2 regions of the Nocardioides sp. REDSEA-S30_B4 genome follow, and region 2 is predicted to be linked to the other one. Evidence: riboswitches for the same ligand, from Rfam matches in the RefSeq annotation. Region 2 holds a riboswitch; the other holds the start of a gene.

Region 1 (3,320 bases), on a different contig from region 2:
GCACATGCACGGCTACCTCGGGCGCGAGGGCGCCTCGCCGGCCGAGCTGGTGGCCATCGGCCGCGAGGAGGTCCGCTCCTACGGCGGCGAGGTGCTGACCGGCCGGGTGCTCGGTGCCCGCCGCCTCGAGGACGGCTCGTTCCGGCTCGACCTGAGCGGCGGCCACACGCTGGTGGCCCGTCGGGTCGTCGCCGCCACCGGCGTCACCGACGAGCTCCCCGAGATCGAGGGCCTGGCCGAGCAGTGGGGCCGGGGAGTCGTCCACTGCCCCTTCTGCCACGGCTACGAGGTGCGTGACCAGCGGCTGGTGATGATCGTCGCGCAGCCGCTCGGGCTCCACGCCGCCCCCGTCTGGCGGCACCTGAGCGACCGGCTCACCGTCGTCCTGCACACCGACCTCGGGCCAGACGTCGAGCGCGACAGCATCGCGCCGCTGGAGGCCGCCGGCGTGCCCGTGGTCCGCGGGCCGGTGCGGCGCGTCGTCGAGGCACCCGACGGCGCCGTCGCCGGGGTGGAGATGGTCTCCGGCGAGGTGCTCGCGGCCGACGCCGTGCTCGTCGGGTCACGCTTCCGGGCGCGCGCGCACGTACTCGCGGACCTGGGCGTCGAGCCCACCGACCATCCCAGCGGCGCGGGGGACTTCGTGCAGGTCGACCCGATGACGGGCGAGACCGCCGTGCCGGGCGTCTACGCGGCCGGCAACCTCACCGACCCCAGCCTGCAGGTGCTGCCGGCCGCGGCCCATGGCAGCCGGGTCGGCGCCATGGTCGCTTTCAGCCTGGCGTCCGAGGACCTGCGGACGGCCGCCCGGGACTCGGTGCGGACGTCGGGACAGCGACACGACTGGGAGCAGCGGTACGCCGGCGAGGACCGGATGTGGAGCGCCAACCCCAACGGCACCCTGGTCCAGGAGGTGGCCGGCCTCACCCCGGGCCGCGCACTGGACGTGGGTGCGGGGGAGGGGGCCGACGCCCTGTGGCTCGCCGAGCAGGGCTGGCGGACGACGGCGACCGACATCTCCCAGAACGCACTGGACCACGTGGCCGCCGAGGCCGTGCGTCGCGGGCTCGACGTCACCTGCCTGCAGGCCGACGCGGTGGTGGCCGGTGCCTTCGGCGACGAGCCCTACGACCTGGTCTCCCTGCAGTACGGCTCGTTCCACCGCTCGCCCGACCGCACGGGGGTGCGCAACCTCCTCGGCGCCGTGGCGCCGGGAGGGACCCTGCTGGTCGTCGCCCACGACCTCGCGCCGATGCGCGAGCCGGTCGACGTGGCCGAGCAGACGCGGATGTTCGATCCCGACGCCTACGTGGGGGTCGAGGAGATCGCCGTGGCGGTGAAGGACGACGACGCCTGGGAGGTCGAGGTCCTCGAGACCCGTCCGCGTCCGCCGGGGGCCGCCAGCAGCCACCACGTCGACGACGTGGTGCTGCGGGCGCGCCGTCTCGCGTGACCCGCTGCCGTCAGGGCCCGGGCGCAGGTGCCCTAGGGTGACGGCACACGTCTCGTGGTGACAGGAACCCGGTGCGACTCCGGGGCGGTTCCGCCACTGTGACGCGGTGGGTCCCCGCACCTCGGGGCCCACCGCGAAGCCAGACACTGGCCACGGGACCTCCGCCGAGCAGGGGCGAGAACCCCGAGGAGAAACCCATGGGCCAGACCCGTCGTGCGCGCATCGCGCTGCTGTCCACCTCCGACACCGACCTGCTGTCCGCGCGGGCCAGTGGCGCCGAGTTCGTCCTGGCGAACCCCTCGCGGCCCGGGCACCAGACGATGGCGGAGGCCATCGAGGGCTGCGACCTGGTCGTCGGACGCGTGCTGGGCTCCCCGCAGGACCTGTGTGACGGCTTCGTCCGGGTCCGCGCGACCGGCATGCCGACCGTGGTCCTGGGCGGGGAGCAGCAACCCAGCGCGGAGCTGATGGAGCTCTCCTCGGTGCCGATCGGCGTGGCCGCGGAGGCGCACCGCTACCTCGCCGAAGGCGGCCCGGAGAACCTGCGCCAGCTGCACGCCTTCCTCTCCGACACGGTGCTGCTGACCGGTGAGGGTTTCGAGCCACCGGTCGAGGTGCCGCAGTGGGGGATGGCGGGCCGGGGTCTCGTGGCTCGTTCCGCTCGCACCTCGACCGGCGAGGGGGCTCCCCGTGTGCAGGAGCTGCCGCGGGTCGGGGTGCTCTACTACCGGGCCCACGAAGTGTCGGGGAACGCCGGTTTCGCCCACGCCCTGGCCGACGCGATCGACGCGACGGGTGAGGCCGTGGGCGTCCCCGTCTTCGCCGGGTCCCTGCGCTCGGCGCCCGACGAGCTGTACGACGCGCTCGGCACGCTCGACGCCCTGGTCGTGACCGTGCTGGCCGCCGGAGGGACCACCCCGGCCGGCGCGAGCGCGGGCGGCGACGACGAGGCGTGGGACGTCGAGCGCATGCGAGCGCTGGACATCCCGGTCCTGCAGGGCCTGTGCCTGACCAGCAGCCGCGCGGAGTGGGAGGCCAACGACGACGGGGTGACGCCCCTGGACTCCGCGACGCAGGTGGCGATCCCCGAGTTCGACGGCCGGATCATCACCGCGCCCTTCTCCTTCAAGGAGGTCGACGAGGACGGTCTGCCGCACTACGTCCCCGATGCCGAGCGCTGCCGGAGGGTCGCGCGGATCGCGGTCAACCACGCCCGGTTGCGCCACGTCCCGCCGGCCGAGCGCCGACTGGGGCTCGTGCTCTCGGCGTACCCCACCAAGCACAGCCGGGTCGGCAACGCCGTCGGTCTGGACACGCCTGTCTCCACCGTCCGGCTGCTGGGCCGGCTGCGCGACGCCGGCTACGACCTCGGGCTCGACGACCCGGACGCGGTGGTCAGCCGGGTCCTGGCGATGGCCGAGGACCCCGCGTGCACCGACGCCGAGGCGGGCGACGCGCTCATCCACGCACTCATCGACGCGGGCGGCCAGGACGAGGAGTGGCTGACCACTGCCCAGCTCACCGAGGCGCACGTGCGGATCACGCCGGAGCAGTACGCCGCGTGGACCGCCGACCTCGACGCGGGCCTGCGAGCAGGGATCGAGGAGGCCTGGGGTCCCGCGCCGGGCACGTTGTTCCGCAACGACGACGGGGAGCTGGTGCTGGCGACGCTGCGCGCCGGCAACGTCGTGCTGCTGATCCAGCCGCCGCGCGGCTTCGGGGAGAACCCGGTCGCGATCTACCACGACCCCGACCTCGCCCCGAGCCACCACTACCTCGCGGCCTACCGCTGGCTGGAGGCGGCGCAGGAGACCGGCGGCTTCGGCGCGCACGCGTTGGTCCACCTCGGCAAGCACGGCTCGCTGGA
Region 2 (3,320 bases):
CTCTACTCCGCGGAGCGTCCGCGGACCTGAAGGCTCCACTGGGTCACGGTGCGGGCCGGGTCCCAGCCGGTGAAGGAGGCGAGCGGAGCCGCGTGCTCGACCGCGATCCGCGTCAGCTCGCCACCGTGACGGGCGCGGGCGTCGGCCAGCAGCACCTCGGTCTCGAGCGTGACGCCGTGGACGACCAGCCGCCCGCCGGGACGCAGCGCACGCAGGCAGACGTCGATCAGCCCGGGGGCGGTGGCGCCACCCCCGACGAAGACCGCGTCGGGAGCGGGCAGTCCGGCCAGCGCGTCCGGGGCCCCGCCCTCGACGACCTCCAGGTCGGGCACGCCGAGGCGCGCGGCGTTGGTGCGCACCCGTGCGGCACGCACCGGGTCGCGTTCCACCGCGACGGTGCGGCAGGTGGCGTGCGCCCGCATCCACTCGATCCCCACCGATCCTGCGCCCGCTCCGACGTCCCAGAGGAGCTCGCCAGGTCGCGGGGCGAGCCGGGAGAGCGCACTGGCGCGCAGGTCGCGCTTGGTCAGCTGGCCGTCGTGGTCGAAGACCTCGTCGGGCAGGCCGACCGCCCATGAGGCGGACGGCGTGTCGCCCTCCACCTCCAGGCACAGGACGTGGAGCGCCGCGACGTCGTGGTCCCACGTCGTGGCGGTGCCGACGAGGCGGTCCTCCTCGGGAGCGCCGAGGTCGGAGAGCGCCGTCATCCGGGTCGCCCCGTGGCCGGACCCGACGAGCAGCCCGGCGACGGCAGCGGGGGTCGAGGCGTCGGAGGACAGCACCACGACCCGGCGTCCCGGCGCCAGCTCGCGCAGCACCCGCTCGACGCGGCGCCCCACGACGGTGACCACGGCGCACGTCTCCTCGGGCCAGCCCATCCGGGCGCGCGCGAGGGCCACCGACGAGACCGCGGGCACCACCTCCACGGACTCGGGTCCGAGCAGCCGCACCAGGGTCCCGGCGACCCCGGAGACCAACGGGTCGCCCGACGCGAGGACGACCGGAGCGGACGCGGCATGGGTCGCCAGCAGCCCCTGCAGGCTCTCGGCGAACGGCCGCCCCCACGCCTCGCGCCGCTGGCCCTCCACCGGCGGCAGCAGCGCGAGCTGGCGCTCCGAGCCCAGCACCACCGACGCGTCGGTCAGGCGCCGCTGCACCGGGACCGGCAGCCCGGTCCAGCCGTCGGCGCCGAGGCCGACGACGACGACTCGCCCGTCCGCGGGCTGGGAGGTCGGCGCTGGGGTCACGGGCGGCAAGGCTATCGTGAGCCCGCAGCTCCGAGGTGCCCCGCGAGGGGAGAATCTGGGAAGCCGGTGGGAGTCCGGCACAGGCCCGCTGCGGTGACCGGTCGCACCACCCAGGTGCGGCGCCGGAAGTCCGAAGACCGGCCTCGGGGCGTTCTGTCCGTTGGCGTACGAGCGGGAGCCTCACGTGCCACAGCACCCCACCCTGTCCTACCCACTCTCGGCCGTGGTCGGGTCCGACGACCTCGTCCTCGCGCTGCTGCTGGCCGCCGTCGCCCCCGAGGTGGGCGGCGTCCTCGTGCGCGGCGAGAAGGGCACCGCCAAGACGACCGCCGTGCGTGGTCTGGCCGCGGTGCTGCCCCCCGTGGAGGTCCGCGAGGGGGACCGGTTCTCCAGTGACCCGCGCGATCCCGCCGACGTCTCGCCGGACGCCGACCTCGTCGCCACCGCCGCGGTCGTGAGTCGCCCGGTGCGCCTGGTCGAGCTGCCCGTCGGTGCGGGCGAGGACCGCGTCACCGGGTCCATCCACCTCGAGCGCGTCCTGGCCAGCGGCCGCGCGGAGTACGAGCCCGGCCTGCTCGCGAAGGCCCACCGGGGCCTGCTGTACGTCGACGAGGTCAACCTGCTCCACGACCACCTCGTCGACCTGCTCCTCGATGCCGCCGCCACCGGCCGCGCCACCGTCGAGCGCGACGGTGTCTCCGTGACCCACCCGGCGAGGTTCGTCCTGGTCGGCACGATGAACCCCGAGGAGGGGGAGTTGCGCCCGCAGCTGCTGGACCGCTTCGGTCTGGCCGTCGACGTCGCAGCGCCCCGTGACCCGGCCCTGCGGGTCGAGGTCGTGCGCCGACGGTTGGCCTACGAGGCCGACCCGGCCGGGTTCGTCGCCGGCTGGGCCGAGGCCGAGCAGCGCCTCGCCGACCGCGTGGCGGCGGCCCGGGCCGCACGCGCCGGGGTGCACCTGAGCGACGAGGTGCTGCTGGCCGTCGCCGAGGTCTGCGCGGCCTTCGAGGTCGACGGGCTGCGCGCCGACATCGTCACCGCACGGACCGCGGTCGCCCACGCGGCGTGGTGGGGGCGCACCGAGGTCACCCGCGAGGACGTCCGGGCGGCCGCCCGACTCGCCCTGCCGCACCGTCGCCGTCGCAACCCCTTCGACAGCCCCGAGGCCGACGACGAACGGCTCGAGCAGGCCCTCGGCGAGGCGCTCGGTCCTGACCAGCAACCGGACCCGGACCCGGATCCCGACGGTGGCCCGGACGGTGGCCCGGACGGTGGCCCGGACGGTGGCCCGGACGGTGGCGGGGAGGATCCTGCAGGGCAGCACCACCCACCGGATGGCCCGCCCCGGCCCGAGGTGTCCCGGCCCGAGGAACAGTCCGAGCCCGAGGAGCAGCCTCGACCCGCGGGCGCGCCCGCCGGGACGACCGTCTCCTCCGGGGACAGCTTCCGCGCCCGCCTGCTCCAGGCGCGCGGCACCAACCGTCGCGTGAGCCGGGTCTCCGCGGGCCGTCGCAGTCGCGCCGAGTCGACGACCGGCCGCAGGGTCGGCGCGGTCGCCGCGACGGACGGCTGTGCGTCGACGCCTCCGGGTCGATGGCCGCACGCCGTCGCATGGAGCAGGTCAAGACCGCCGTGCTGTCGCTGCTGCTCGACGCGTACCAGCGTCGCGACAAGGTGGGCCTCGTGACCTTCCGCGGTGCGTCCGCCTCGCTCGACCTCCCGCCGACGTCGTCGGTCGACGTCGCTGCGCGTCGGCTCGAGGAGCTGCCCGCCGGTGGCCGGACACCGCTGGCCGAGGGCCTGCTCGAGGCCGGCCGGGTGCTCGACCGGGAGCGCCGTCGGGCCGGGGCCCGACGCCCGCTGCTCGTGGTGGTCACGGACGGTCGCGCGACCGCCGGCCCCGACGCCGTACGCCGTTCCCTCGACGCGGCCGATCGGCTCGCGGTCACCGGGGTGGACTGCGTGGTCGTCGACTGCGAGTCGGGGCCCATGCGGATGGGTCTGGCCGGCACGCTCGCGACACGTCTGGCGGCGGAGCACCTCGCCCTGGGCGCGGTCGACGCCGCCGCCCTG

The links. A riboswitch is a leader RNA that binds a small molecule or an ion and turns the genes downstream of it on or off. The one in region 2 is predicted to bind cobalamin.
Region 1: it holds a riboswitch for cobalamin, as region 2 does, so the genes downstream of both, A6R01_RS13725 (cobaltochelatase subunit CobN) here and A6R01_RS18225 (ATP-binding protein) in region 2, are expected to answer to the same signal.

The regions. Positions count from the first base shown of each region.
Region 1 is NZ_LUPI01000076.1:589-3,908, reverse strand. Features, by position in the region: gene A6R01_RS13730 (bifunctional NAD(P)/FAD-dependent oxidoreductase/class I SAM-dependent methyltransferase) at 1-1,453, shown strand, start outside; cobalamin riboswitch at 1,492-1,623, shown strand; partial or broken gene A6R01_RS13725 (cobaltochelatase subunit CobN) at 1,651-3,320, shown strand, end outside.
Region 2 is NZ_LUPI01000006.1:18,373-21,692, reverse strand. Features, by position in the region: gene A6R01_RS01240 (cobalt-precorrin-4/precorrin-4 C(11)-methyltransferase) at 1-30, shown strand, start outside; gene cbiE (precorrin-6y C5,15-methyltransferase (decarboxylating) subunit CbiE) at 3-1,247, opposite strand; cobalamin riboswitch at 1,264-1,408, shown strand; partial or broken gene A6R01_RS18225 (ATP-binding protein) at 1,450-2,406, shown strand; gene A6R01_RS01225 (VWA domain-containing protein) at 2,859-3,320, shown strand, end outside.